DNA from 2 places in the Succinispira mobilis DSM 6222 genome. Region 2 is predicted to be linked to the other one. Evidence: riboswitches for the same ligand, from Rfam matches in the RefSeq annotation. Region 2 holds a riboswitch; the other holds the start of a gene.
What was found. A riboswitch is a leader RNA that binds a small molecule or an ion and turns the genes downstream of it on or off. The one in region 2 is predicted to bind thiamine pyrophosphate.

Region 1 (11,700 bases), 180 kb from region 2:
AATTATCAAAGTGTTAATTCCTGAAGCAATGCCGGCTATTATTTTGGGGATTACTTTAGCGATTATTAGTCTAATCGGCTACTCTGCAATGGCTGGTGCTTTAGGTGGCGGCGGTTTAGGTGACCTGGCAATAAGATACGGTTATCAACGTTTCCGTATAGATATTATGATTATCACGGTTTTGATTTTAATTGTTCAAGTCCAATTAGTACAATCTTGTGGTGATTATTTAGCAAAAAAATTCAATAAAAATAAATTATAAGGGAGATATTTAAATGAAAAAATATTTTATAATCTTTTTGGTTTTAGTTGCCAGCCTATCTTTAACAGCTTGCGGAAATAATTCTTCAGAAAAAAAATCCAATGCTCAGCCTTTAAAAATAGGAGTTACAGCTGGACCACATGCTGAAATCATGGAAGTTGTCAAAAAAGAAGCTGAAAAAAACGGTTTAAAAATAACTGTAGTTGAATTCAATGACTATATCCAGCCCAATGTTGCGCTAAGTCAAGGTGATATTGATGTGAATAGTTTTCAACACAAACCATATATGGATTATATAGTTAAAGACCGAAAATATGATTTACACTCTGTAGCTAACACAGTTATTTTCCCGATGGGCTTGTATTCAAAAAAAATAACTGACTTAAAAAACATTCCGGAAAACGCGGTAGTTGGAATACCTAATGACCCTACTAACGGAGCGCGCGGTTTATTGCTTTTAGAAAAAATCGGCTTAATAAAACTAAAAGAAGGAACTGGAATTAAAGCTTCTCCAGCAGATATTATAGCGAATCCCAAAAACATAAAAATTAAAGAATTAGATGCAGCAATAATTCCTCGTTCTTTAACGGACCTAGATCTTGCAGCCGTGAATACCAATTATGCAATGCCAGCTGGTTTGAATCCAGCCAAGGACGCTCTTTTTTTAGAAGACAGTAATTCACCTTATGTAAATATTATAGCTACTAGTGGCAAAACCAAAAACGACCCAAGAGTTCAAGAATTAATAAAAGCTTATCATTCTCCGGAAGTTAAAAAATTTATTGAAACAAAATATCAAAAATCAATTATTGCCGCTTGGTAATATCTTAATAACTTGACATAAGTATCCATCTATGCTATTTTTAAGTTGTTTAAAAGTTTTAAAAAATTAAATAAAAAGACTAGGGGATCTGGTGTACCAGCTGAGATGAAATTTAAAATTTCGAACCCTTTGAACCTGTGCTATTAGTATAGCCGTAGGAAAGTCTAAATATTTTATGAATTGTAAAATATTAGAGAGTTGCCTACATGGCAGCTCTCTTTGTTTTATATTATTTTTTAGAAAGAAGGATTTATATGAATGTACGGAAATTTATTTTACTCTCTTTGTTAGTTGCTATTGGCTTTGTTTTATCACCGATTTTAAGAGTTCCAGGAATGGCTCCCATGCAGCATTTTATCAATGTCGTTACCGCCGTATTGCTTGGTCCGAGCTACGCTTTTTTGGGCGCTATAGCCATATCTGTTTTGCGAATGATGCTTCTAGGTATTAACATTTTGGCTCTTACTGGTTCAGTTTTCGGAGCTGTTTTAGCAGGTCTTATTTATAGACGTACAACTAAAGTTTGGGGTGCTGTTATTGGTGAAATTATTGGCACTGGAATTATTGGCGCGATAGTTTCTTTTTATGCAGTTAGCTTTTTATATGGAAGTAAAGAAGTAGCCTTATTCACTTTTGTACCTTCTTTTATTCTAGGAACGCTTATTGGTACAACAGTTGCCTACGTTTTTCTAGAAAAATTGTTATCTAGTGATATGCTTGAAAATATACATAAACAATTAGAAAGGTAGGGTACAAAATGTTTTTGGGAAATTCTACTTATAAATTCGCTGAAATAAAAGAGCTAGTTGATAAATCAAAACCTCTAGTCCATTGCTTGACTAACAATATTGTAATTAATGATACAGCTAATATCATCTTAGCTGTAGGCGCTAGTCCCATTATGGCTGAAAATCCAGCAGAAGTATTCGAAATTGTTAGCCAAGCAGACTCTTTACTAATTAATATTGGTAATATCAACGAAAGTCGTATAGAGAGCATTTTTATTGCTGGTTTAGCGGCCAAACAAAGTGGAGTTCCTATTGTTTTTGATCCAGTAGGTGTCGCTTGTAGTAAATTTCGCATTGAACTAGCAGAAAGAATCATTCATGAACTACAACCTCAGATTATTAAAGGAAATATGTCCGAAATAAAAAAATTAGCTCTAATGGAATCGCAAAGTCGCGGCGTAGACGTTGCCTTATGCGATACTATAAATTCATCTACAATTGAAGTTAACCTACATATAGTTTCAAAACTTGCCGAAAAACATAATTGCACTGTTGTAGCTACTGGAATGCATGATCTTATTGCTAACAGTACAGAACAATATGTTCTTTCTAATGGTTCTAAACTCTTAGAATCTGTAACAGGAACTGGCTGCATATGTGGAGCTCTAATAAGTGTTTATGCAAGTACGCGCGAGTATACTGCGGCTAGTTTATTAGCAATATCAATACTAAATATTGCCGCTGAACTGGCAGAACATGATGTAAGGCGTGACAATTTAGGTATTGGTAGCTTTAAAATAAAACTTTTTGATTATATTTCAAAGATAACATTAGATACTATAAATAGTAGGAGGAAAATAAATTGGATAAAATAGACTATAGCTTGTACTTAGTAACAGATAGCAATCTATTTGTTGATGATACTGCTTTGCTTTTTGCAACAGAGCAAGCACTTAAATCTGGTGTAACTTTAGTACAGTTACGCGAGAAAAATTTAACAAGTATAGAATTTTATAGATTAGCTATTAAAATGCGAGATTTAACTGCTAAATATAGCCGGCCTTTAATAATTAATGATCGCCTGGATATAGCGTTAGCAACTGCTGCAGATGGGGTTCACTTGGGACAAAGCGATTTACCGGCAGATGCAACTAGGAAAATTGTCTCTAAAGATTTTATAATTGGAGTTTCAGCAAAAACTCTAGAACAAGCATTAATAGCAGAAGCTGCCGGAGCTGATTATTTAGGAGTTGGGGCTATTTTTCCTACAACTACCAAAGTAATCACTAAACCAACGTCGATTGCTACTTTAAAAAACATTGTTCAGACTGTGAAAATTCCTGTTGTTGCAATCGGCGGAATAAATGTTGCAAATCTGGATAGTTTAATAGCGAGCGAAATTTCTGGAATTGCAGTTGTTTCAGCTATTTTGACTGCGAAAAATATTGGGCAAACAGTAACCCAACTGAAAAGTAAAGTAGCACTAATAAAAAACAATCTCTAAGCTTGTTGACACTATAATCAGGTAATGTTAAAATTAACAATGAATTTATTTTATTAAAATTAAAGTATTAGCCTTTGCGGATTGCCGTAAAGGCTAATAGCATTATTAGATTATTTTAATAAGGAGTAACTTTATGATTTGCACATTGAATTTGCGTTGTAGTGATTGCAAAAAGCTTTTCACAGCCAAAAAACATCTATATTATCGAAACAATTTTGCTACACAAAATTTTGCAGACATTCAATTGATTTGCGATAGTTGTTACAACAACTGGGAATCTTTCTGGGAAATTACTAGTGCCAGTTTTAGAGAAGAAAACTGCTACTATTATGTTGATATTCTATTAGCTAATGGAGAAGAGTATGTCAATCTTGATTGTACACCATTAGATGATATTATAGTTACCAATATTGATATGCCTTTAGCGGCTAAAAAACATTTATTTGCTCTTTATCAGTTATGGCTAGATGAAAAAAGAAAGGATCTTTTAAAAGAATGTATTTTTAATGAAGAATTTATGAAAACAACATTTACTTGTACAACTTATGGTGGAATTGAGTTTAAAGATATTGCTTTTCGATTTAATCGTAAAGGTGAATTAGAAGTTGAACGTGAAGTAGATACGAAAATATTAGAGCAAGTTGCTGAAGCCTGGCAATTATACGAAATAACTGGTAATAATCATTTTAAAAGTAAATAAAAAAGCGGAGGAATAAATGACAGAACTAATAAATGAGGTAAATAGACGAAGAACTTTTGCAATTATTTCACATCCTGATGCCGGTAAAACCACCTTGACAGAAAAGCTACTTCTGTACGGAGGCGCGATTCATTTGGCTGGAACTGTAAAATCGCGAAAATCTCAAAAACATGCCGTTTCTGATTGGATGGAGATAGAAAAGCAACGTGGAATTTCAGTCACATCAAGTGTTTTGCAATTTGATTATTCTGGTTTTAGAATTAATATTCTTGACACTCCTGGACATCAAGATTTTAGTGAAGATACTTACCGTACATTAATGGCAGCAGACAGTGCTGTAATGTTAATTGATATTGCAAAAGGTGTGGAAGAACAAACAAAAAAATTATTTTGGGTTTGTAAAAAACGTAAATTACCGATATTCACATTTGTAAACAAAATTGATAGGTTTGGCAGAACACCATTTGATCTAATGGATGAATTGGAGAAAGTACTTACTATAAATGCCTACCCAGTTACTTGGCCAATTGGCATTGAAGGAAATTATATTGGAATATATAATCGCCTTACTAAAGAAGTTGAACTATTTGCAACTGATAATCGGCGCGGACAAAAACAATTACTTTCAACTAAAGGGTCTTTAGAAGATGTAAAGATGAAAGATTTAATTGGACCAGAGTATTATGAGAATTTGCTTGCCGAAATAGAGCTTTTAGATATGGCTGGAGACTCTTTTGATGTTGAGAAAATTAAAGCTGGAGAGCTAACCCCGATGTTTTTCGGCAGTGCAATGACTAATTTTGGTGTTCAAGCATTTTTGGATAAATTTCTCGAACTCTCACAACCGCCATTGCCACGAGTAACAAAAAATGGTTTTATAGAACCAACTGATGAAAACTTTTCTGCATTTATTTTTAAAATCCAAGCAAATATGAATCCAGCACATCGCGATCGTATAGCCTTTATGAGAATTTGCTCAGGAAAATTTGAAAAAGGCATGAGCGTGTATCATGTCCAAAGTGGTAAAGAAATAAAACTTTCGCAACCGCAACAATTTTTAGCGCAAGAACGAACTATAGTTGAAGATGCTTATTCTGGTGATATAATTGGTGTTTTTGATCCGGGAATTTTTGGTATAGGTGATACTTTGTGCTTAAGTAAAGAAAAACTTCAATTTGAAGATTTTCCTGTTTTTCCCCCTGAACAGTTTGCACGTGTCCAACCCAAAGATACAATGAAAAGAAAACAATTTGTTAAAGGCATGATACAGCTGGCGCAGGAAGGTGCTGTTCAAGTATTTCGTCAACCTGACATAGGAATAGAGAGTTTTGTAGTTGGTACAGTTGGCAGTCTTCAACTAGATGTGCTTGAATATCGCTTGAAAAACGAATATGGAGCAACGTTATTAATAAATAATCTTAGCTATAGTCTATCACGTTGGATTTTAGGGGAAAAGAAAGATATCGATGCGATTAAAGGTATTGATAATGGTATGCTTCTCGTAGATACAAAAGACCGTCCGGTTATTTTAGTTAATAACGAATGGAGTCTTAATTGGCTTATCGAAAGAAACCCTAATTTAGAATTTTTAGTAGTTCCAACTGATGCAAGAAAAATATAAGATTTAGGTGTTGACAATTATGCTTACACAATCACGTGGAATAAGTTTATTTAAAAGAATTACGATGTTGGTAACTTTTATGATTTTATGTTCTCTATTAGTAAGCAGCACTTTAATTACGAAGCGTGTCCCCGATGTTTTTCAAGAAAAGCTAGGAAGCAGTGCCATGAGTGTAGCTGCAGTTGTATCTAATAACCAAAAAATTATCGAACTAATAAATTCTACACGCATCGAAGATTATATTCTAATGGAAGAGATAGTAAATGCTACTTCTAAAGCTACTAATTCTAATATAGCTGTTTTAAATATAAATAAACAAGTTATTTTAGAAAAAACCGCAACTGCTAACAAAGCAGAGTTTAATAAACAAATAATAGAAGCATTTAAACGTGATGATTTTTATGATAATATTGTAGATAGCAAGCAACGTTTGTTTTTTGCCGATCAAGTAAAAAACACAGTATATGGACCTCATGGTGAGAAGCTTGGTTATGTTTTTGTGGCATTCCCTAAAAATGTACTTTCGGACTTAACTAATGAAACAATTATATTGATAATAATTTCAAGTATAATTGGTTTATTTGTAGGTGTTGCTGGGGCTGTATATACTGCCAAAAGCATTAAAGATGTATTGTTAGGGCTAGAACCAGAAACTGTTGCTCAGATAGTTCAGGAACAACGGGCTATTTTAAATTCAGTTCGCGAAGGAGTTATAGCGAGTGATCGACATGGCAGAATAACTCTTTTAAATGCTGTAGCACAAGATATATTTGCGCAAACTGGAATTAAAGAAAAAAATTATCTAGGAAAGAACATTAATATATTTTTTAATGATAGCTCTTTTTTGGAAGTATTAAGTAAGGGGAAAAGTATTTACAATGTAGATGAAAATATCTATGGTACATTACTGATTCTAAATATCTTACCCGTTAAGGTTAATAATGTAGTAGTGGGTGTAGTTGCAACATTTAGAAAGAAAACTGAAATCGAAGAGTTAGCCGCACAACTTACAGGTGTTAAAACCTATGCTGAGGCATTACGCGCAAATACGCACGAGTTTATGAATAAACTACATGTAATTTTAGGCTTAATACAACTACAAGCTTATGATGATTTAAAGAACTATATAAAAGAAATTGCGGACTATCAGCATGGTGAAATAACAAGAATTAATAAACATATAAAAAATGCTATATTAAGTGGTTTTATTTTAGGCAAAAGTAATCGAGCAAAAGAATTGGGTATTGAATTTATATTAGCTGATGATAGTGAATTGCATGCAAATATTCCCCACGATTTGACCCATAAGATAATTTTAATCCTAGGAAACCTTATAACCAATGCTTTTGATTCAATAACGCTTAATAAAACTTCGGAACAAATAGTATTTTTAACTATTAAAAACTATCAAAATGAGATTTTTATTATGATAGAAGACTCCGGTCCAGGAATGACGGAAGAAGTCTTGCAAAAAGCTTTTGACAAAGATTTTTCAACTAAAGGCCAAGAGCGAGGCATTGGTTTATATCTTGTTAAACAAACAATTAAAGAATTAGGTGGCAATATTGAAATAGATTCTAAACTTGGACAAGGTACAATTTTCACAATAAAATTGCCTCTATAAATAAAGGAGTGTTAAGTGTGATTAGAATTTTAGTAGTAGAAGACGACCCGATGGTAGGTAAATTTCACGAGCATTATATTAAGCAATTAAAAGATTTTGAATTAATTGATACAGCAAGAACTAGTGAACAGGCACTGAAATTTTTAGAAAAACAGTCATATGACTTAGTTTTGTTAGATATTTTTATGCCTGGAATTGATGGTCTTCAATTATTGAAAGAAATTCGTAATAAAAATTTCAATGTTGATGTAATTGTCATTTCGGCAGCTAATGAAAAAGAGCAGATTCAAACTGCTATGCGCTTTGGCGCAGTTGATTATATTATTAAGCCATTTGAGTTTGAAAGATTTAATTTAGCGCTAAATAATTATAAACTCCGAAGGACCAATTTGGAAAATTTAACTCAAGTGAAGCAAGAAGATTTAGACAAAAATTTAACAATTAAGGAAACCCCTTCCGATACAAATGTTCCTAAAGGACTAGATAAAAACACCTTAAAATTAATTTGGGAAATAATTTTAAAACAAGAAAACATGTTTACTACTGATGAAATAGCCTCTTCGGCTGGAATTTCCCGTGTTTCTATAAGAAAGTACTTAGAATTCTTCAAATCTTTAAATGTTCTGTCTTTAGAACTACATCGAGGTTCTGTAGGCCGACCAATCTATAAATACAAGTGTTTAGATAAATCTTCTTCAATAATTAATCATTATGTAGAGTAAGGAAAAAAATTATGTTAGCTAAAATATTAGGTATAAGTGTTGCTTGTTATACCATGCAAGAAACTATTGATTTTTTATTAAAAAGACTTTTGAATCAGCAAAAGACTTTCGTGGTAACAGCTAATGCTGAAATTATAATGCTCGCCCAAAACAATAAAGAGTTTAATAGAATAATAACAAAAGAAGCAGAACTAGTATTACCAGATGGGGCAGGAGTGGTCTTAGCTGCACGTTATTTAGGATATCATATGCCAGAACGTGTTGCAGGGTGTGATTTAGTATCTGAAATTTTAAAAGTAGCCGCGGACCAAAATTTAAAAGTTTATTTTTTGGGTGCTGCACCAAAAATTGCACAAAAAGCTAGTGAATTATCCATTGAAAAAAATCCCGGTTTAAAAATTGCGGGAGTTCGCGATGGATTTTTTTCTGATGCAGATGTTCAGGATATAATAGATGCCATCAATGCTAGTGAAGCTGATATCTTGCTAGTAGCATTGGGGGTACCTAAACAAGAAATTTTTCTTAATCAGTATCGTGAACAATTAAAACCCAACTTACTGATTGGAGTTGGTGGCACATTCGATGTAATGGCTGGAAATGTAAAACGTGCACCAGTTTTTATGCAAAAAAACAATTTAGAGTGGCTATATCGTTTTTTAATGCAGCCTAGCAGATTCTTAAGAATTTTAGCAATTCCTAAATTTATTTTTAAAGTATTTTGCAGTAAATTATTAGACAAACAATAATATATATACTATAATAATATCTTGATATAAATATTTTAAAAGTAATATGAAAGGTAAGGTGAGTGAATGGTAAAAGCTCCCATTGTTAAAGACGGTCATTTTATTATAGCTTTTTTCTTGGTTTTAACAACAATAACTGCTATTTTTGGCGATATATATTGGAGCATTATCCCCGGTGTATTGGTATTATTCTTTATGTTTTTCTTTAGAAACCCAAATCGAAAGGTAATTTTAGATGATAAACTATTATTGTCGCCCGCAGATGGGATGGTTATGGGTGTCGAGGATATTTATGATGAAGAATTTCTTCAAGAACCAGCTACAAAAGTAACAATATTCTTGTCTGTGTTTGATGTTCATATTAATAGAAGTCCTATGCGTGGCGAAATTAAATATCAACGTTACACTTGTGGCGGATTTCGTCCAGCATACAAAAAATCTGCTTCCTTTGAAAATGAGCGTCATGCCATTGGAATTGATAATGGAAAAATAAAAATTCTAGTAATTCAAGTAGCTGGTTTATTAGCTCGAAGAATTGTTTCTTGGGTAACTTTGGGACATAATATCGAACAAGGACAGAGATATGGGATGATCAAATTTGGTTCAAGTACAGAATTAATATTGCCTAAAAATGTTACAGTTTTAGTAAAAAAAGGAAAAAGAGTTATTGGTGGTAAAACTGTAATTGGAAGGATTGATTAAATTTGCGAAGTGTAATTCCTAATGCGTTAACCTCATTAAATTTGATTTTCGGAGTGTTATCAATTTTATCAACTATTAAAGCTGACTATTGTTTGGCTGGTATTTATATTATTTTGGCTATGATTGCTGATGCTTTAGACGGGAGAGCTGCGCGTTACTTCGGTGTAAGTGGTGATTTTGGTAAAGAACTTGATTCACTGTGTGATTTAGGCTCTTTCGGAGTAGCACCGGCAATTTTAATTTATCAGCATTCTTTATCTACCAATGGTAATATTGCCATTGGAGTAATACTAATGTTTGCTGTTTGTGGAGCGATGCGTTTAGCACGTTTTAATGTTAACGTTTCAACTGTACAAGGCTTTTTTATGGGGATGCCAATCCCTGCAGCAGGATGTATGATAGCTACATTTGTAATTGCAGATTTGCAAGGTCTAAGTCCTACTATAATTTTGTATTCAGTCTTAGTTTTAGGATATTTAATGGTAAGCAATATAAAATACCCTGATTTTAAGGGCAAAGGAAATCCTATTAAGCCTGTATCAACAATAATTACAACTTTTAGTATGCTTTACATTGTTTATTTGCTTGGCATAGAAAATATTTATCGAACAATTCCTTTTTTAGTGTTTCTGTCATATTCGCTATTAGGGATATTTAATAGTGTCTATTGCTTAGTATTTGCAAAGCGCTAAATTTTCTTTGTAAATAAAAAAAGAAAACGTATGGAATACCATAACGTTTGCCAAATTAAAGGGGAGTTTATTTTAATGGTACATTTTTTTGACTTGATAATGTTGCCACTGCAGTTTTTAATTGTTTTTTTCACTTTGTATTATTTCACAATATCTTTCTTTGGAATGTTTAAAAAACAGGAAGAAAAAATAAAAACACCTAAAACTACTTTTGCGGTTATTGTAGCTGCACATAATGAAGAGACTGTTATTGGACAGTTGGTAGAAAATTTGCATGTGTTAAATTATCCAAATGAACTGTACGATATCTTTGTTATTGCTGATAATTGTAAAGATAATACAGCAAAAATAGCTTCAAGAGCAGGCGCTTTAGTTCATGAGCGGTTTAACGATCAAGAAAAAGGCAAGGGTTTTGCTATGGAGTGGATGTTTGATCGATTGTTTAAAATGGAGAAAAAATATGATGCTGTAGTTGTTTTCGATGCAGATAATTTAGTTCATCCAGATTTTTTAAAGGAAATGAATAATCGTTATCTCAAAGGTGAGAGAGTTATTCAAGGTTATTTAGATTCCAAAAATCCGAATGATACCTGGATAGCAGGGGTTTTTTCTATTTCTTTTTGGGTTGTAAATCACGTATGGCATTTAGCAAAATATAATCTTGGCCTGACAAGTGTTTTAGGCGGTACGGGTATGTGTATTTCTACTGAAGTTCTACGTGAACACGGTTGGGGTGCAACTTGTTTAACCGAGGATATGGAGTTTACCATGAAAGCTTTGCTTAAAGGAATTCCTACAACTTGGGCACATGATGCTATTGTGTATGATGAGAAACCTTTAACTTTTATTCAATCCTGGAAACAAAGAAAACGTTGGGCTCAAGGGCATTTTGACGTTGCGGGTCGTTACTTTTTTAAAATTTTAAAAGCGGGACTTTTAAAAAGAGATATTGTTTTATTAGATGCTTTAGTGCATTTATTCCAGCCGTATTTTCTTTTTATCTCAACAACATTTGTTTTATGTAGTTATATATATAACTTTATTCCTTTTTATACAAATGTTTTATATCAAATATTACCATGGGAAGTTTGGACTATCATTGCCGTTGGACAATATATTTTCCCAATGATTATTTTAGCTAAAATTCACGCTTCATTGCGTTCTTGGTTATATTTAGCCTTATACCCGCTATTTATTTATAGTTGGATTCCAATTACGGTATTAGGATTCATTCATCGACATGATCATGAATGGAGTCATACAGAGCATACACGTGGGATATCATATCAAGACGTGCTAATCCCCTCTTCTTCCGAAATTGGACCTAAACAAGTTGTATTTAGTAAAAAAGAAGTTTAGCAATTTATAAAAAAACGAGCCTTTTTGTAAAAACACAAATTACAAAATTAAAGGCTCGTTTTTAAATTAATTTAAGGAGTTCAAAATGCAAATTTATAACACTATTTTACAAACAGGAATTTTGCAAGGCTATAATTTACTTGTTATTGATTTAACGAATTGCAAATTAAGTAGAATAAAAAAACAAGATCTAAAAAATATGATAACTGCACGATTG
Region 2 (20,083 bases):
GTTCGGCTAATTTACTTAACGGAGATGCTTTTGGAGCGCCTACTGGTAGTGATTTTGGGATACTATATCCAGAAGGGACTTTAGCAAGAAAAGTTTATGGGGACGCTCCTTTGTGGCCAGCAGAAATCTGGGAATGTCAATTAGATATAGTAATTTTTGCACTGTTGCTTATATTTAGGACAACTAGACATGCTAAAGGGCAAGTTTTTGCCTTATACGCTTGTTTATACTCTTTGGCTAGATTTTTCTTAGAATATTTGCGAGGTGATTATACGGAGATAGTTTTTGCTGGGTTAAAGTCTGCACAAATTACCAGCTTAACATTTGCTTTAGTTTCCTTAGTAATATTTATAATTGTAGGTTGGAAAGAAAAACAGAGTTTGGCTGTAAAAAAAAGCAAAGTAAAAAAATAATTTAAAATTTATAAAAGTTGCTAGTAATTGTATTATATGTTATAATGTCAAAGTAAATTCGGGGCGTAGCTCAGTTTGGTAGAGCGCTATCTTGGGGTGGTAGAGGCCGTGGGTTCAAGTCCCGCCGTTCCGACCAGTTAATTAATTATAATAAAAGTTAACTAGCTTAAGTTAACTTAGAAAGCTGCTTGTTTTTTTGCTAATAGCTAAAGAAATAAGTAGCTTTTATATTTTACAGATAAATAAGCAATTGATAAAAATAGATAGTGAAAATTGGAAAAACTAGCATGCTTAGTTAAAGGCAGATTTATATTTTAAAAATAATGTTTGTATAATTAACTTTTTAGGGTAAAAGAAACCCAAGAAAACGAAAAACATCTGCCTATGGCAGATGTTTTTCTGAGAGAGGTATTATATTTAGAAAGAGGCAAGAGCAGCGCCAAGATTTTGGCATTGCTCAGTACCTTGTTCATCAGGGGATTCATTTACAATTAGACCTTCTTGATTATATAAAATAGCATTGCTATCTATAACTTCCTGTTGCCAAGTTTGCATCCATTCACCAGTTCCCCAACCGTAAGAACCAAATAGGGCAATTTTTTTACCCGCTAGATGCGGTAACAATTCATCAAAAAATGGTTGAAATTCCATTTCTTCTAAAACTTCAGCTCCCATGGCTGGACAACCTAAAGCAAGTACGTCATAAGTTAAAGCTGTTGCACTAGCTATTTCATCAACAGAAAATAAGTCAACTTCAGCACCAGCAGTTTTAGCACCAGCTAAAATCTGTTCCGCCATCAACTTCGTGTTGCCAGTTTGGCTCCAATAAATTATTGCAATTTTATTCATAAAAATCTCTCCTATTCTAAGCAGTTTTAAATAAATCCACCAGTGAAAACCCTTTTTCTAGCTTTTTGCAGATTGCTGTAGTACAGCGACTATAGCGATTAAATAAGTTGATAGTTTCTTGCTCGTTATCATAAACTTTCCAATAACCGCTGGCTTTGTAATTTTTTCCCTTGTGTGTTAAAAAGCCAATAACATCTGAAAGTGGATAACCTAAAAATACGCCTACTTCATGAGGAAAAGAACTACTAGAAGTAATTCTTTCGGCAAGTGTTGCTAAAATTAAATCTAAACTAGCATCAGCAGGATAACCACTGTCTAGTAGATAATTTAATACTTGCTTAGTTTGTAAATGCCTTAGTAATAAACTTTTGCGATAAACTAAAACTAAGATTCTCTTTGGGCATTGACAAAGAATTTTAAAATAAATTTGCTTAGAATTTAATTCAGAATTTAATTTATTGAGAATATTAAAAACCTGCTCTTTATCTTTGCGACAAAAAGAAACTAAATTACTCGGCTTGATTCCTGCCAAAGCTGGGCTACAATGAAATGCCAAAACTTGTTCAACAGACAAACGTCTCACCTTCCTCTTGGAGTTAGGATTACCTAACTAAACGGCAAAAAAATATTTCGGCTAGCAAGAACTAACTGAGTTAAAGATTAACAAAAAAAACAATAAATGTCAAGACTATATTTTTACAGCCATTGACATTTATTGTTTTAGCTTTTAATACCATGATCCAACTTTAAATGAACTTTGATTTTGTCAAAGGATTCGTCACTGAGATCATGCTCAATTCTACAGGCATCTTCAAGTGCGGTGTGTTCATTAACGCCGATGGAAATTAGCCATTTAGTTAGAATTACATGGCGCTCATAAGTTTTTTCGGCTACCGTTTGCCCTTTAGGCGTTAAGGTTATAAAACCTTGTTTGTCAACGGTGATGTAGCCGTTTTCGCGAAACTGTTTCATAGCGTTGCTAACACTGGGTTTAGAAAATTTCATTTCATTTACAATATCTATAGAACGAACGAGACCGATTCGTCTTTGAAGAATTAGTATTGTTTCTAAATAATTTTCTGCAGATTCTTGTATTTTCACAATAAAAACCCCCTTATTGATAATGGTATCAAAAACAACTAATTAAGGCAAGAAAAATATTCCTTAATCATTGACAAGCTAGAATTAAAGTGGTAAGCTATGAATAACTTGGGTTAGCAAAAGCTAACTTTTTTTAAAATTTGAAAGTTAGGCAAAACTAATGAAATATGAAGGAGTGATTCATCATGCCATTGACTATGGTTAAAATTGGACAGACAAACAGCATAAAAAGAATTTCTGGACGGGATGAGCCAAGAAAGTTTTTGGCTAGTTTAGGTATTATCGAAGGATCAGAAGTTACAGTAGTAGCTGAATTTGCAGGCAATGTAATTTTAAGTATTCGTGATACGAGAATTGCTTTAGATAAATGCATGGCGAATAGAATTATGGTATAAGGGGTGGCAAAATGGACACGTTAAAACAAGTGAAAACAGGAGAAACCGTTCTAGTCTGTAAATTACATGGTGAAGGCGCTGTGAAACGTCGTATTATGGATATGGGTATTACTAAAGGGGTAGAAATAATGGTGCGTAAAGTTGCACCATTAGGTGATCCTATAGAAATTAATGTACGAGGTTATGAGTTAAGCTTGCGGAAAGCAGATGCTGAAATGATTGAAGTTAAGTATCTTTAAATCTGGGGCAGCCAAACTGGCTGCAAATTTTTTCATGGAGAGGTTAGCTTAAGCTAACAAATTGAGGGGGAGATTATATTGGGAATTAAAATTGCTCTTGCAGGTAATCCAAACTGTGGGAAAACTACAATGTTTAATGAGTTGACAGGAAGTGCACAATATGTTGGTAACTGGCCTGGAGTAACGGTAGAGAAAAAAGTTGGCAAATTAAAAGGCCATAAAGATGTAGAAATTGTCGATTTGCCTGGTATATATTCGTTATCACCATATACTCTAGAAGAAGTAGTGGCTAGAGATTTTTTGTTGCAAGACAAACCAGAAGCAATTATTAATATTGTTGATGGAACTAATTTAGAAAGAAATTTATACCTTACAACACAATTGTTAGAAATTGGTGTGCCCGTAGTTATTGCTTTAAATATGGCGGATGTGCTCCATAAACAAGGCGATATTGTTAATGTGAAAATGCTTTCGGAAAAATTGGGTTGTGAAATCATCGAAACAGCTGCACTAAAGGGTGATGGCTGTTTAGAAGTAGCCGAGAAAGCTATAAAAATAGCTGAAGAAAAACGAAATGTAAAAGCTAAACATTATTTTTCCAAGTCAGTTGAGTTAGCGTTGACAAAAATACAAGATATTTTGGCCACAGAAGGAATTCAGGGCAATAAAAGATGGTTAGCAATTAAAATTTTTGAACGCGATGCCAAGGTTTTACAACAAATTAATTTTAGTGAACGTTTAGGCGAAGAGTTAGAAGAAGTTATTTGTGCTTTGGAAAATGAAATGGATGATGATAGCGAAAGTATCATGACCAATGAACGTTATCAATATATTTCTCAAGTTTTGACAGTTTTTATAAAAAAAGCAAATACAACTAAAATTACAGTTTCTGACAAAATCGATCAAATTGTAACCAATAGAGTTTTGGCGTTGCCGATTTTTGCTGCAATTATGTTTTTGGTTTATTATTTATCAGTATCTACAGTTGGGACAATGATGACAGATTGGACGAATGATGTACTTTTTGGTGAGATAATTCCACCTGCGGTAGAAGAATTTTTAGTGGGCGCTGGTACTGCGGAATGGCTTAATTCATTGATTCTAGACGGAATTATTGGTGGGGTTGGTGCAGTTCTTGGATTTTTGCCACAAATGATGGTTTTATTTTTACTACTAGGAATTTTAGAAGATTGTGGCTACATGGCACGTATTGCTTTTATTATGGATAGAGTATTTAGACGTTTTGGCCTATCGGGAAAATCATTTATTCCAATGTTAATTGGGACTGGTTGCAGTGTTCCAGGAATTATGGCTTCAAGAACAATTGAAAATGAACGCGATCGAAAAATGACAATTATTACAACGAGCTTTATTCCTTGTGGAGCAAAATTGCCGATTATCGCTTTGATAGCAGGGGCTTTATTTGAAGAATCACCTTGGGTGGCTCCGTCAGCTTATTTTATTGGGATTTTAGCAGTGATTATTTCCGGGATAATTTTAAAGAAAACGGATAGTTTTGCTGGAGAGCCAGCACCTTTTGTAATGGAATTACCACCTTATCATTTGCCAAGTGCTATAAGTGTACTTTTACACATGTGGAGCAGAGCCAGATCATTTATTGTAAAAGCTGGGACAATAATTTTCTTGTCAAGTGGAGTTATTTGGTTTTTAAGTAGCTTTAATGGAGCTTTTGAAATGGTTGAAATAGGGGAATCAATTTTGGCAACTTTAGGTCAAGCAGTTGCACCGATATTTGCACCTTTAGGCTTTGGCACTTGGGAGGCTACGGTGGCTACAGTTACTGGGTTGATTGCGAAAGAAAATGTTGTAGCTACTTTTGGGATTTTATTTGGTTTTGCTGAAGTGGCGGAAGATGGCACGGAAATTTGGCCGTTATTACAACAATCATTTACTGTCATATCAGCTTACTCGTTCTTGGTTTTCAATTTGTTGTGTGCACCATGCTTTGCTGCAATTGGGACAATCAGAAGAGAAATGGGCAATATGAAATGGACAATGTTTGCAATAAGCTATCAAACGCTATTTGCTTATGTTATGGCCTTTATCGTTTATCAAATCGGAACTTATTTTACGGATGGACAACTTTCAATATTAACGGCTGTAGCAATCGCTTTTGTAGCAGGAATCTTATATTTATTGTTTAAACCGTACAGACAAAGTGAGAAAAATCTTAAACTAGCGAAAAGAGCAGTAAATGCTTAGAAAGAAGGTGTTATAAATGGGAACAGTTATTGTGGGAACAATTGTTTTAAGTGCATTTGTTGGTGTAGGTTATTATCTATATAGTCAAAAACATAAGGCTGGTTCTTGTTGCAGTGGTTGCTCGGGTTGTCCATCAACAAGTAATTGTCAGAAGTAGGCACTTATGAGCATTGTAATTATTGGTGGACATGAGCGGATGGCTTGTAAGTATAAAGAAATTTGCAAACAATATAGTTGTAAAGCAAAGGTCTTTACTGAAATGCCTGCTAATTTAAAAAGTACGATGGGAAATCCAGATGTAGTAGTGTTGTTTACAAGTACTGTATCTCATAATATGGTGCAAAAAGCAATTGCTAAAGGTGAAAAAACTGGTGCTAAAATAGTTCGCTCACATAGTAGTAGTGCTTGTGCATTAAAGGGTATATTAGCTGAGTGTGTACAAAGGAATTGCTCAATCTGTGGTAAAAATTGTGCTAATTGTAAAAACAAAAAATAACAAGAGAAGGCCGTGTTTAAAAAACGAGGCCTTCTCTTATACTTTTTTAACACTTTGTATCAAGCAAGAGTTCTTTTAAAACGCTTAATACTGATGGTCAAAGTAATGATTGTAAAAAATAATAAAGAAAAAAAGGGAAACCAAAGATGCTGAAAAGAATTTCCTTTTAATAATATACCACGAATAATTTCTAAATAGAAAGTCATCGGGAATAAATAGCCTAAATAATAAAAGAAGATATGCATTGATACCCGTGGAACAACAAACCCTGATAACAATACACTGGGTACAAGAACGAAAAAAGCCATTTGCATAGCCTGCATTTGATTTTGGGCAATGGTGGAAATCATAATACCTAAGCCCAATGAAGCTAATAAGAAAGATAAAGTCATAATATAAAGTAAGATCATACTGCCTTTGACGGGGATATCAAATAAATATAGACCTATTGATAATGTTAGGGCTACCTGGATGAAACCAACCAAAATATAAGGTATTATCTTACCAATTATTAATTCATAGGTTTTCAAAGGTGTAACCAATAATTGCTCTAAGGTTCCGAATTCTCTTTCTCTCACTAAGGCGATAGAAGTAAGCATAACCATTGTCATTGTAACGACAATACCAATTATTCCGGGAACCATATAGTAAGGACTAACAAAATCAGGGTTGTACCATGGGCGGATTCTAATATCATAAGCTGGTTGATAAATTTGCCCAGTCGCCATGCGGAGCTTTTTTATTAAAATTTTTTGGGAATTAACTTGACCTACGAGTTGAGCGGTACTAATAGCTGAATTAGCGGTCATATTATCGCTGGCATCAACTAGGACTTGAATGGAAGCGCTACGTCCATGCTTGACATTTTCTGAAAAATCAGGAGGGAAAATTATTCCGACCTTTGCTTGACCAGAATCTATTATTTCTGTTACTTCTTGGAAATTATGAGCTATAAATTTTATGTCGTAGTAACTGGTTGAGCTAAAGGAATTAAGCATATCACGACTTTCATGGGTTAAAGATTGATCGAAAACCACTGTTGGTAAGTGTTTAACATCTGTGTTGATTCCATAGCCGAAAATTAACAGTTGAATTATTGGTAAAATAATTAACATAGCTAAAGTCATTCGATCGCGACTCATTTGCAGAAATTCTTTTATTAGCAATGCTCTTAGTCTAGTCATTATTTTTTTTCCTTTCTTGCTTAATTAAATAAACAAAAACATCTTCAAGGGAAGGTGTTATTTCGTTAACAGGAAAGTTATCGATGAAAGTAGGGATTTTTTCTGGACTGCTTAAGATACGTAATTGTTTGCCACGAACATATATTTCGGGATAATTTTCTGTGCGGAGTTTTTCTTGTAAACTAAGAGGTTCGGGGACAGAAATTTGCCAAAGTTTATAAGGAATTAGATTTTTCAACTCTTTAGGACTCCCACTGGCAATTGTAATTCCTTGATGAATAAAAGTTATGTTGTCACAATGTTCAGCTTCATCCATAAAATGTGTGGTGATAAGAATTGTTGTTCCCATTTCTATTAAAGAGTGAATTATATCCCAAAACATTCTACGTGAATTGGGATCAACACCGCTGGTTGGTTCATCTAGAAATAAAATATCAGGTTTGTGTAAAATTGCACAACCTAAAGCTAGACGTTGACGCCAACCACCAGCGAGAGCACTAGTTAGTTCATTTTTAAAAGATTCTACTTGCGCTAAATTAATAATTTCTCTAATTCTTTGCTCAATAATATCTTTTGGCAAACTATAAAGACCGGCATAAAAATTTAAGTTTTCCATAACTGTTAAATCGGGGTGTAAACTGAATTTTTGCGACATATAGCCAATTTTGCTTTTGAGGAAAGGGAGGTTTTTTGTTAAAGATTTACCAAAAATTTCAATGCTACCAGAAGTTGGCGTAAGCACGCCGCATAACATGCGAATAGTTGTAGATTTGCCAGAACCATTGGAACCTAAAAATCCATAAATACTGCCCTTGGTAATCTTTAAATTTAGATTATCTACAGCTGTAAAATCTGAAAATTTTTTTGTTAAAGCTTTGGTTTCTAAAACATACATTAATTTATACTCCTCGTCTTTTGTGTTAAGCTTATAAAAACATCTTCTAGATTTGGGGCTATTGGTTTTAGACAAACAATTTGACAATTATTTTCTTTACAGGCTAAATGAATTTCTTCAATAGTAGAATCAGAATTATTGGAAACGGCGATATGGTAATCTTGTCCGAAAATAGAAATATCAATAATGTTGTTAATAGTAGATAAATTGGGGAAAACACCAATTATTTGTAAAGCTAATAATTGGTTAGGATAGTTTTTTACAAGGTTATCTGGAGTATCACACTCAATTATTTTCCCATTATCAATAAAGGCAATTCTATGGCAAAATTCTGCTTCGTCCATGTAGGGAGTGGAGACTATGATTGTTGTCCCTTGGCGATTTATGTAATGCAAAAGTTGCCAAAATTCTCGCCTGGAAACAGGGTCTACCCCTGTAGTAGGTTCATCAAGAAAAATAATTTCAGGGTTATGAATTAAGGCACTTGCAAGAGCAAGTTTTTGTTTCATTCCGCCAGAAAGTTTTTCGGCAAATCTATCTTTATATTCATACAGACTAGTGAATTCCAAGATTTCTTTCGTTTGATTTTGGATGTTTTTTTGTTTTAGACCATAACAACTTGCTATGAGATTAATGTTTTCTAAAACAGTAAGATTGTTGTATAAACTGAAAGTTTGCGGCACGTAAGCTATTTTTTCTTTTATGCTATTTTCAAGATTGTTTTTTGCAAATTTTACAAAACCACTTTCTGGTTTTAATAAATCTAAAATTATTCTCAGCAATGTTGTTTTACCAGCCCCGTCGGCACCAACTAATCCAAAAATTTCTTGTTTTTTTATAAAGAGATTTATATCACTTAAAACTTTTTTTTGGGAAAAATTCTTATTCAAATTTTTAATTTCGATCATTGGAAAATCACATCCGCAGGCATGCCGGGTTTCAACTTTTCGTCTGTGTTATCAAGCTTTACCTTCACGGCAAACACCATATTTGCGCGTTCATTCTTGGTAATACTTTGTCGAGGAGTAAATTCGGCTTTATCAGAGATTTCCTTGACTATTGCTTGAAAACTTTCTTTCGGAAAAGAGTCAACATTTACAAGAACTTTTTGCCCTAGATAAATTTTACCTAGTTCGTTTGAGGCAATATATACTTTTATCCAGCAATCTTGGAGATTAGCGATTGTTAAAACTGGCGAACCAGCAGTAACATACTCGTTGTTTTCAAAATTACGACTAAGAACAACCCCGTCAAGGTTACTTGTTAAAATAGAGTCTGCAAGAACACTTTTATTTGCAGCCAGGATTGCTTTTAGTTTTTCTGTCTCAGCTTTTTGAGCAGTGATTTGTTCAGGTCGAGCACCTTCCTGCAAAAGCTCTAATTGGGCACGAGCGTTGTTTGCATTATTTAAAGCGACATCATAATTTTTTTGGATAAGGTCTAATTGTTGCTTAGAAATAGCACGTTGCTCATAGAGTTGTCGATATCTTATCAAATCAGTAGTAGCTACTTCTAATACAGCCAAATTACTATTTAATACAGAACTACTAGCTTTTATCTCTTGTGGACGGGGGCCGTTAAGTAAATCTTGTAGTTTAGCTTCACTTTGCTGTAACGCATAACGATCGGCCTTTAATTGTTCGGTTAAATCTTGACGTTCAATTTCAAATAGTATATCAGTAGTTTTAACTCTAGAACCAGTATCGATACTTAAGTTGCGAATATAACCACTTAGGCGTGGAGTTACCTCTAACTTGGTAATTTCGACTGTACCAGTAGCCATAAGCGAGGCGCTGTCATTGTAGGTTGATTTAAAAAAAATAAAAAGTAAAATGCTACAAGCACAAAAAAAGATAATTATAATAGTTTTTTTTGTTGGCATAGAATAACACCCTTTCATATAAGGATATAGGCACAATTTTTTGATTTCTTTAAATAAATAATATACCTTATATGGTATATTTGCAACACTAGAACATATATTGTTAAGCTGAAAAAATAAGCTACTTGAAATGCTTGACAAGTTTTCGTTTAGATAATAAAATAGCTAAACGTATGATGAGAAATAAAAAAGGGGGGTGTAAGTGTGCCACAGATAATAGTTAAAAATGTGAAAAAAGACGAATTAGAAAGTATTGCCGATTTAATGTTGTTTAATTTATCAAAAATAATTGGTTGTGAGCTAGATACACTCAGCTTGGAGTTAATAGAGAGTGCTTTCATAAATGTTAAGTACCCAATAATTCAAATTAATTGGTTTGCAAGACCAAAGAACATACAAGATGCGGTAGCTGAGGAAATTGATGGCTTTTTAAGAAGGTTAGGTTATAAACAACGAGATGTTTTTTTTATCGTTTTAGAGAAAGAAAGATACTACGACAATGGAGTTCATTATTAAAAAATAATTGGATATAAATATTAGGAGATTTGTATGATAATACCAAAGGTAGTTGCTGTGCATGATTTATCATGTTATGGAAGGTGTTCATTGAGCGTTATAATACCAATATTGTCAAATTTGCAAGTGCAAGTATGCCCTTTGCCGACAACAATTTTGAGTTCGCATTTAGGGGGATATAAAAATATTGCGGCAGTAGATTTAACTGACAAACTGGAGGAAATAGACAGGAATTGGCAAAATGAAGGACTGGAGTTTGATTGTTTATACTCTGGCTATCTAGCATCGCCAGAGCAAATTGAAATTGTTGATACCATTTTTAAGAAAGCTAAGGGTAATGTTCTAAAAGTAATTGATCCAGTAATGGGTGATCACGGCAAGTTGTATTCTAAATATACGGAAGAAATGCAGTTGGAAATGAGAAAATTTATTTTAAATGCCGATATAATTACTCCAAATTATACGGAAGCTTGTTTTTTATTGGGAGAACCATATCAAGAAGTACAAGAAAATTTAGAAACCATTTATGAATATTTGTTGCGTTTAGCGGCATGGGGAATTAAAAACGTAATAATAACGGGAGTTAATTTAGCTAGTGGACAAATCGCCAATGTAGGATATAATAGTGATGAGGAGATATTTTTCGTGAACAAATCTCCGAAAATTCCTGTTCATTACCCAGGTACTGGCGATGTATTTACAAGTGTTTTACTTGGTTATTTATTATTAGGCAATGATATTAGCATAGCGTTGCAGAAAGCGACAGATTTTGTTTATAAATGTATTGAAAAAACATATGAACAGCAAACTCCTATACGTGAAGGGATACTATTGGAAGCATTAATAATGGAAATTTAAGTGCAATTATAACCAGAAGAAGAGGAATAAATATGTTAAGAACAAAAGACATTGTGTTAATTGGAATGCTAGCAGGTGTATGTGTTGTAGCAACTTTTATAAAGGTTCCTTTTGGAACAGGGGCAATGGTACATTTGGGTACGGCCTTTATTTTTACTTGCGCAAGCCTTTTTGGAGGATTATATGCTGGTTTGGCGGCAGCTATAGGTACGGCAATGTTTGATTTGTTAATGGGGTTTTCACCTTATACGCTTTGGTCTTTTTTTATAAAAGGTGGAGCTGGATTTATTGCAGGTTATATAATAAAAGGTGTTTATCCTTGGAATATTCGTTATAAAAATGGTTTAATTTTAAAAATTATGGCTTATCTAACTGCTTCAATCTGGACACTGTTTGGGTATATTCTTGCTTGGTGGCAGGTTATTGGAAGTCTTAATGTAGCTTTAGCAAATGTGCCAGCTAGCTTAATGAGCAGTACCGTAGGGATTATTGTCGCCTTGTTTTTGGTGCCAGTATTAGAAAGAGTGTTACCTAAAAATTTATATAAATAATGATTTAACTAGGGGTGCTTTATGCTGAGAGAGTAATTACTCAACCCTTGAACCTGATGTGGTTAGGACCACCGTAGGGAAGTTAGCAATGATTTAAGTTTAACTTAGAGTCTAGCACCCTACTTTTTGTGAGTGGGGTGTTTTTTATTTTATATTTTATTAAAGGAGTGAGATTATGACGCAATTGCAAGCTGCCAAAAAAGGAATTATTACTAAGGAATTGAGCTATGTTGCTGAACAAGAAGGAATTAAAGTTGAAAACCTATTGTCTCTAGTGGCTAAAGGGAAGGTAGTTATACCGGCAAATATTAATCACAGTAATTTAAGAGCAAGTGGGATAGGTGAAGGGTTAAAGACAAAAGTAAATGTTAATTTAGGGATATCTAATGATTGTGCCGATTGGGACTTGGAATTGGAAAAAGCTAAGGTGGCTATAACAATGCAGGCAAATGCGATTATGGATCTAAGTTGTTATGGTAAAACGCAAGTTTTCAGAAAAAAACTATTAGAAATTTCTCCGGTGCCAATAGGTACAGTCCCTATGTATGATGCTATAGGTTTATTAGATAAGGATTTGCAAGATATAACGACAGATGAATTTTTTCAAGTAGTAGAGACACATGCTCAAGATGGTGTTGATTTCATGACAATTCATTGTGGGATAAATAAGGCTACTGCTCAAAAAGTAAAAGATAATAAGCGATTGACTAATATAGTTTCGCGGGGAGGGTCTATATTATTTGCTTGGATGGAATTAAATGATCGCGAAAACCCTTTTTTTGCTGAATATGATCGATTGCTTGATATTTGCGCAAAGTATGATGTGACTTTAAGTTTGGGGGATGCTTGTAGACCAGGAAGCATAGCTGATTCTACAGATGCCGCTCAAATAGAAGAATTAATTGTTTTGGGAGAATTAACTAAACGTGCATGGGAAAAAGGCGTTCAAGTGATGATAGAAGGCCCAGGACACATGGCTTTAAATGAAGTGGCACCAAATATGCTTATTGCCAAAAAATTATGTCACGGAGCTCCCTTGTACGTTTTAGGACCAATAGTGACTGATGTTGCTCCCGGATATGATCATATTACAAGTGCGATAGGCGGGGCTATAGCTGCTAGCAGTGGAGCTGATTTTTTATGTTTTGTTACGCCAGCAGAACATTTACGTTTACCTGACTTGCAAGATATGAAGGATGGAATTGTAGCTGCGAGAATTGCCGCTCATGCTGGTGATATTGCGAAAAATTTGCCAAATGCTAGAAACTGGGATAATGAGATGAGTAAGGCACGTGCGGATGTGGATTTTGAAAAAATGATTCAACTGGCGATGGATCCGGAAAAAGCCAAACGATATCGTGAAAGTTCTTTGCCAGGACATAAAGATACTTGTACAATGTGTGGGAAAATGTGTCCGATGCGCAATATGAAAAAAGTTTTAGGTGGAGAAAAATTAAATTTGCATAAATAAAACTAGAAAAACAGAAATAACCCTACTAAAGCAATTGTAGTAGGGTTATTTCTGTTTTTTGAACGGATAAAATTAATTATGCGGCTTGTCAGACCACTCTTCTCGAATTTTATTAATTTCAAGATTGTTTTCTAAGAATAAATCAACTAAATGGGGATCGAAGATTTTCCCGCGTTCGTTAACTAAGTAAATTAATGCATCTTCAGGAAGCCAAGCTTTTTTGTAAGGACGGTTGCTACAAAGCGCGTCATATACATCAGCAATAGCAGTAATGCGAGCAAAAATACTGATCTCATCACTTTTTTTTCCGTTGGGATAACCCGTGCCATCCCAACGTTCGTGATGTTCTAAAGCAACTAGGGAAGCATATTTCAGCATTTGTCTTTCCGCATTTTTAAAAATATCATATCCGATTTGTGTATGTGTTTTCATGATTTCAAATTCTTTAGGACTGAGTTTTGCTGGTTTTTGCAAGATTGCTTCAGAAATTGCTATTTTACCAACATCGTGCATTGGAGAAACTATTGTCAAAGCTTGCAGTTCTTCGTTGCTTAATCCATAGGCCTTGCCCAATACGGCAGAAATTTTGGCAACTCGACGCACGTGATTGGCTGTTTCATGAGAACGTGTTTCGATTACATCGCCTAAACGAGAAATTAAATCCTTTTGAGTTTCGATTATTTCGGTGCTTAAGTGGCTGATTTCTTGATTCTTTTTGTTAATATTTTGTTTTTGATTTATTATTATCAACAATAAGATTATTAAAAGTAATAGTACGCTAATTATACTTGAAAAAAACAGTATAATTTCTTTATTTTTTTGGAAATAAGTTTCAGGCTTATTAATAAATAGCGCATTGTTAGGAGTGTAATTAATATTATATTTTTGCATAATATTATAATCAAAAATATAATGTTGGTTTTCGCCATTATCATAAATAATTGTTGGCAGATTTTTGCCAGCCCACAAATCTAGGACAGTTTGGGCGGCACTTTCACCATATTTACTAGAAGAAGCTAAGTATCCGCCGATTACTCCTGAACCAAGATAAAACTCCCAGAGGCTATAAACCGGGTTTTTTGAATTCTTGAGAATAAATCTAGGAACCTCATCATAAAGAAAATTTCTGCCATCAGGAGAAGTAGAATAAAGAATAAAGAAAAAAATATTATGCTCATCAGCAGAATTTACAATATCACGCAGAGTCTCTGGAGTTTCTTGAAAATAATGATTGTGTTTTAGCGCTGGATAATTAGCACCAATAAGCTTGACAATATCGCGTTTTACTTCTCTACTTGTCGTGGTATTATCATAAATAAAATTTAAGGTAGAGATATTTTTTCCCATATTTTGTTTTAAAGCAAGATCAATTGTTTTTTCATAATTTGGTCGTTCTTCAATTAAAATTAAACCAGGGATACCATCAGGATATATATTAATAGAATTGATACCAGTGGCGACGACATGTTTTGTGGGACCCCAAATTTTTTGCCCATATATTTGATAAAAATTTAAGGCATCATCATCGCAGAGAATTATGGCATCAAAGTGTTCTTGTTTATATTTTTCGGCGAAAACTATAAACAGTGAATGGAAATACTCAGGGGTGAAGAACTTCTTTGTATCGAGAAATTCGTAGTTTATGCTTATATTCGCAGATGAGTTTTTGAAAATCTTTAAAATTCCTTCTTCTAAAGCACGTGTATGAATATAGTCACGATTATAAGATTGTATCACAAGTACTTTGCGGTCATAAATTTTTAAAGAGGTAGAGTTAGCAGCAACAAGGTAACTTGAACAAGTGCAGATAATGCTTGCAAATGTCAAAATCAGAAAAAAAACTAACACGATTTTTCTAAACCTATTGCCGAACATAACAATACACCTCAATTTCAAATATAAATTTAAGCTAGCGGTTGGACATTAATTTCAAATAATCTTTGCCAAGGTAGAGCGGTTTTAAATTTAAAGTTTTGAAAAATGGAATAATCTTTGGTTTTGTAAATAAGATCGTCAGAAATCACAGAATTTATTTTGGTGGTTTCTGAACCTAAGTTATACTGTTCGTGAGGGGTGTTTTTAAAAAATCGGTTGACTATTTTGGGTCTAACATTTGCTTGGTAAAGCCAGTCATCGACTAAGCGAATTTTTAAGAGCAGATTTTTCTGTTCGCTGCTCATATGATTGGCTAGTATTCCTTGGGCCAGAGCATAGCCAATGGAGTTATCGGCGGTATTCCACCCAGAATAGGCATTTAAATTTTGACACAGCTGTGCTCGGTTTAGCTCGAAAATAAAGGAATTATCTGCACCATTGGCAAAGGCAACATCAGCAATAGCGACTTTCTTTTGTAGCGTCATAAAATATTTAGTTTTATCGACCAATTTAAGTGTTGGTAATGAAGCAACTAGTGTATTTTTGAGGTTGGAAGCATCTAAAGTTACTCCATCAAAAGGTGTGTTAATTACTAAAACTAGATCTGCTTCTTCGAGAGCAAAGGTCTGCTGCGCATTAACAAGATTTATTTGATCTTCGACAGAAGAATAAAGATGTTGATCGGAATATGCTGGCAAAGTAGTTGCACCAGCACCATCAGTATACTGAACAAAAACTGCTGGCGAAAACTTTTTGTTTTGATTTATTGCGCGGGTTATTAACATTAGACCGAGTTGATCTACGCCAGCTATAATTTTAAAATTAGCGGGAATATTTTGCGGTAAGGTTTTTAGCAATTGTTTAGCTTCGAAGTGTGTTTGCGAATAAGGTGCATTGTCATCTTTACCAATAGTATAAAAATGAAAAGCTTTATTTGTATATAAATCTAGCAAATAGTTATGTATGGTCAGATTTTTTTTTCGCCGCGAGAACCAGTCACTAAGAAATTCTTCTGGAATTATAAGTAAAAGATTATTCTTTTCGGCTATTTCTAGTGCTGTTAGAGCTAGAGTAGTTTCTTTATCAAGTAATGCAGTTAGGCGAAAAATATCAGGACCATAGTATTCATAATAAGGTGGCTCAATGAATTTATTGCTTTTACGCGGTGTGCGCATTAAAGTGGAAAAAGCGTATATTTTTAAATTTGGATTAGTTTGTCTAATAATATTTAACGCTTGGGCTCTTTTCAGTAAAACATTTAAAGGTTCGTTATGAGTTCTAGAAGCAACTAATCCGCCATAAATAAGACTATCTGTTGAGATTACAGCATAATCTGCACGAGTACAGTTTTTTATTAACCAATGCATTAGTTCATCGGGGTTGCCTAAGTGATTATTATTTGCCAACAATGTCTCGGGAGGGATAATTAAATTTTCACCCGCAAAGTTAATTGTTTGGACAACATAGTCTAGAGAAACTGGTCGGTTATCTAGTGGGATATATATAATTTTTTTGTTTGTTTCGGCAAAAACTACATTGGAACAACTGAAAAAGGTATAAAAAAATAGGGCGAAAAAAATTTTTTTTAACAATTACAACACTCCCGCTCGTATATCATGTATAATAGTATAATGCAAATGGAAATAAAAATAAATCTCTAAATTTGCGCAAAGGGTTATTTTATTGAAAAATCTTTTCCAAGGGAACTTATCTTGACAAAAACGCTTTTGTCAGTGTATAATTATGGGGTGTATAAAAGGATACACTTCCCTAAGGATCATGTGGAGGGAGGGAGATCAGATGGCAGAGATTAAAGTTGGTAAAAATGAGACGCTAGACAGTGCGCTTCGTCGTTTTAAACGCGCTACACAAAAGGCTGGTGTTCTTTCTGAAGTTAGAAAGCGTGAACACTACGAAAAACCAAGCGTTAAACGTAAGAAAAAATCCGAAGCGGCAAGAAAGCGTAAGACAAAATAAAGCTGACAAGGAATGAGTTTAATGTCTATAAAAGTTCGTTTAACAGAAGATATGAAGCAAGCGATGCGTGACCGTGAGGCAGGCAAGTTTAGGCTTTCAGTGATTCGTATGGTTTTATCGAGCATTAAGAATGTAGAAATTAACGAACGGCGTGAGCTTTCAGAAGATGATATGTTAGGTATTTTGAGTAAAGAAGTTAAAATGCGACGTGATTCTTATGAAGAGTTTAAAAAAGCTGGTAGAGACGATTTGGCGGAACCAGCTTTGGCAGAAATAGAAATATTGACTGCTTATTTGCCGGAACAACTTACAGCTGAACAGTTGCGTGAAATTATTCAAGAAGCGATTACAAGCACTGGTGCGTCTACGCAAAAAGAAATGGGTAAAGTTATGGCTGCGATTATGCCAAAAACTAAAGGACGAGCAGATGGTAAGTTGGTAAATCAAATAGTTCGTGAGCTTTTAAGTTAGTTTCTGGGGAGGAAGTGAGATGCTTCCTCCTTTTTTTATTACTTGACTATGCTTAACTGGAATAGTAGAATGACTAATAATAAATGATGTTTGAGTTTTTATTATTGAAGTAACTGTTAGCTAAATATAGAAAAATGTAAGGAGGTAATATCTTGCGTTTAGGAATATGTGTGTTGCTAATAATTATGAATTTATTTGGGGGGGGAGGACTTAAGTCTGAAGCTGCTGAAAAAAATATAGTTGTTTTCAATATTGAAGGAGAGATTGACCCTAGTAGCGTGGCTGTTTTAAAAAAAGCTTATGACAAAGCAGAACAACTTCAAGCAAGTTTAATTATTATGCAAATGGATACATTTGGTGGGCGGGTTGATTCTGCAACACAAATGCGTGATATCATAATTGAAAGTAAAATACCTACAGTGTGTTTAATAAAAAATAGAGCTTGGTCGGCAGGCGCGTTAATAGCGCTTGCACATAATAAAATTGCAATGACAAGTAGTGCTAGTATCGGCGCTGCTGAACCGATTCCTAATACTGAAAAAAACATCTCTGCTTTGAAGGCGGAATTTGCAAGCACCGCAAAACATAGCAAACGTAATGAAGCAATAGCGGAGGCAATGGTTGATAAAAGTTTAGGCTATGGAAACTATGCGAAACCGGGACAAATTTTGTCTTTGACGCAAGAGCAAGCGTTGCGAGAAAAATTTGCAGATTTTGGAGCGGATGACATTGATGCGGTTGTAAAAGAATTAAAGATTGAGCAAGGGAACAAAGTAATTGTTGAAAAAACATATAGGGAAAGTTTGATTGGGTTTTTTGATAATCCTGCAGTTAAATCAATTTTAATTACAGTAATAATATTGGGTTTGATAACGGAAATTAAAACGGCGGGAACTGGGATTGCTGGATTAATGGCAATTATTGCTGGAATTGCTGTTTTTGGAAGTAGCATAGTTACTACTTCAGGTGGAATGTTGCCTGCGTTAGTTTTTTTGGCAGGCGTAGCCTTGTTAATTTTAGAGGTTTTTATTCCTGGATTTGGAATTAGTGGAATGTTAGGAATAGTATTTTTAATGGGGAGTTTCTTTTTGGTTTTAGGTGGTGGCACTGAAGCTGTGAGATGGCTGTTATTAAGTCTAGGTTTGGCTGTTGCTGGAGTGTATGTCTTAAGTAAATATATAACTAGTACCAGTATCTACAATAGGCTTATTTTAAAAGAAGGAAATGCAGATTTAGGTGTAACCAAAAAAAATGTCAATGAGAATTTATTGCGACAAGTAGGAGTAACAATAACTCAAATGCGCCCAACTGGGAAAATTAAAATTGAAGAAAAACAATATGATGCATTAACTAGTGGGGAGTTTTTAGAAGTAGGTGAGTCCATTGTAATTGTTAAGATTCAAGGTGGTCAAATATATGTTGAAAAACAGTAAGAGGAGGATTTTGTTATGGCAGAATTGTTTGGTGGAGGCTTCATTATAGTTTTAATTGTAATAGGTATTAGCCTGTTTTTAAATTTGGTACCAATCGGGCTTTGGATTTCGGCTTTAGCTGCTGGTGTGAATGTTGGCATATTTAACTTGGTGGGGATGCGTTTGCGCAGAGTTTCTCCTTCGAAAATAGTAATGCCTTTGATTAAGGCTAATAAGGCCGGTTTGCCAGTTAGTGTTAACCAATTAGAAGCACATTACTTAGCTGGTGGGGATGTTGATAAAGTTGTTGATGCTCTGATTGCGGCACATAGAGCCGATATTCCTTTAACATTTGAACGGGCTTGTGCTATCGATTTGGCAGGCAGAAATGTTTTAGAAGCCGTGCAAATGAGTGTTAATCCTAAAGTGATTGAAACACCGGTTGTTTCGGCAGTGGCAAAAAACGGAATAGAATTACGAGTTAAAGCACGAGTAACGGTTAGAGCTAACATCGATCGCTTGGTAGGTGGCGCTGGTGAAGGTACAATAATTGCTCGGGTTGGAGAAGGGATTGTAACTAGTGTCGGTTCAGCACTTGATCATAAGGCAGTATTGGAAAATCCAGATCATATATCTCGAACTGTTTTAGCAAAAGGGTTAGATTCGGGGACAGCTTTTGAAATATTGTCGATAGATATTGCGGATGTTGATGTAGGTAGAAATATTGGAGCAGAGTTAATGACTGATCAGGCAGAAGCTGATAAACGCATTGCTCAAGCTCGCGCAGAAGAACGCAGAGCGATGGCTGTTGCCAAAGAACAAGAAATGCGTGCTTATACGCAAGAGATGCAAGCTAAAGTAGTTGAAGCGCAAGCAAAAGTGCCACTCGCTCTTTCAGTGGCCTTAGAAAAAGGTAATTTAGGTGTTATGGATTATTATCAAATGAATAATATAATTGCGGATACTGATATGCGTAAGAATATTGCAGGGTTAGAAGAGTTTGACAAAAACAACGACCCTAAATAAGGGGGGATATATATGGATGGCTTTGGTGTAGTTTTACTGCTACTGGCAATATTTGTCCTTCCAGAGATTAATAATATATTTAAAAAAAAGAAAAAATACCAATATCCAGATGAGACTCAATCGCAACAAGACGACACGTTGGCTGGAACAGAAAAACAAAAGCGGGAATTAAATATTAATTGGGATGAAATATTTGGTATTGAGGAACCCATACAGTTAGAAACTAAAACGCTAGATAAAGAGGAAGCG

Region 1: linked by a shared signal. The riboswitch ahead of thiW (energy coupling factor transporter S component ThiW) and the one ahead of thiC (phosphomethylpyrimidine synthase ThiC) in region 2 are both predicted to bind thiamine pyrophosphate.

What each region holds. Positions count from the first base shown of each region.
Region 1 is NZ_KB913028.1:1,236,394-1,248,093, forward strand. It holds gene SUCMO_RS0105915 (methionine ABC transporter permease) at 1-262, shown strand, start outside; gene SUCMO_RS0105920 (MetQ/NlpA family ABC transporter substrate-binding protein) at 276-1,085, shown strand; TPP riboswitch at 1,157-1,263, shown strand; gene thiW (energy coupling factor transporter S component ThiW) at 1,340-1,834, shown strand; gene thiM (hydroxyethylthiazole kinase) at 1,843-2,688, shown strand; gene thiE (thiamine phosphate synthase) at 2,676-3,317, shown strand; gene SUCMO_RS0105940 (hypothetical protein) at 3,451-4,017, shown strand; gene SUCMO_RS0105945 (peptide chain release factor 3) at 4,034-5,638, shown strand; gene SUCMO_RS0105950 (ATP-binding protein) at 5,658-7,262, shown strand; gene SUCMO_RS0105955 (response regulator) at 7,280-7,984, shown strand; gene SUCMO_RS0105960 (WecB/TagA/CpsF family glycosyltransferase) at 7,996-8,730, shown strand; gene SUCMO_RS0105965 (phosphatidylserine decarboxylase family protein) at 8,797-9,432, shown strand; gene pssA (CDP-diacylglycerol--serine O-phosphatidyltransferase) at 9,435-10,124, shown strand; gene SUCMO_RS0105975 (glycosyltransferase family 2 protein) at 10,200-11,483, shown strand; gene SUCMO_RS0105980 (hypothetical protein) at 11,569-11,700, shown strand, end outside.
Region 2 is NZ_KB913028.1:1,047,766-1,067,848, forward strand. It holds gene lgt (prolipoprotein diacylglyceryl transferase) at 1-413, shown strand, start outside; tRNA gene SUCMO_RS0104955 (tRNA-Pro) at 473-549, shown strand; gene SUCMO_RS0104960 (flavodoxin) at 831-1,262, opposite strand; gene SUCMO_RS0104965 (DUF3793 family protein) at 1,279-1,836, opposite strand; gene SUCMO_RS0104970 (metal-dependent transcriptional regulator) at 1,983-2,363, opposite strand; gene SUCMO_RS0104975 (FeoA family protein) at 2,549-2,758, shown strand; gene SUCMO_RS0104980 (FeoA family protein) at 2,770-2,997, shown strand; gene feoB (ferrous iron transport protein B) at 3,076-5,220, shown strand; gene SUCMO_RS11180 (FeoB-associated Cys-rich membrane protein) at 5,237-5,377, shown strand; gene SUCMO_RS0104995 (DUF2325 domain-containing protein) at 5,384-5,716, shown strand; gene SUCMO_RS0105000 (ABC transporter permease) at 5,776-6,900, opposite strand; gene SUCMO_RS0105005 (ABC transporter ATP-binding protein) at 6,893-7,795, opposite strand; gene SUCMO_RS0105010 (ABC transporter ATP-binding protein) at 7,795-8,703, opposite strand; gene SUCMO_RS0105015 (HlyD family secretion protein) at 8,700-9,578, opposite strand; gene SUCMO_RS10350 (DUF1904 family protein) at 9,882-10,193, shown strand; gene SUCMO_RS0105025 (pyridoxamine kinase) at 10,227-11,051, shown strand; gene SUCMO_RS0105030 (ECF transporter S component) at 11,084-11,602, shown strand; TPP riboswitch at 11,603-11,699, shown strand; gene thiC (phosphomethylpyrimidine synthase ThiC) at 11,778-13,073, shown strand; gene SUCMO_RS10355 (HD domain-containing phosphohydrolase) at 13,146-14,810, opposite strand; gene SUCMO_RS10360 (DUF4127 family protein) at 14,978-16,540, opposite strand; gene rpsU (30S ribosomal protein S21) at 16,749-16,925, shown strand; gene SUCMO_RS0105055 (GatB/YqeY domain-containing protein) at 16,947-17,396, shown strand; gene SUCMO_RS0105060 (NfeD family protein) at 17,549-18,829, shown strand; gene floA (flotillin-like protein FloA) at 18,845-19,834, shown strand; gene SUCMO_RS0105070 (hypothetical protein) at 19,847-20,083, shown strand, end outside.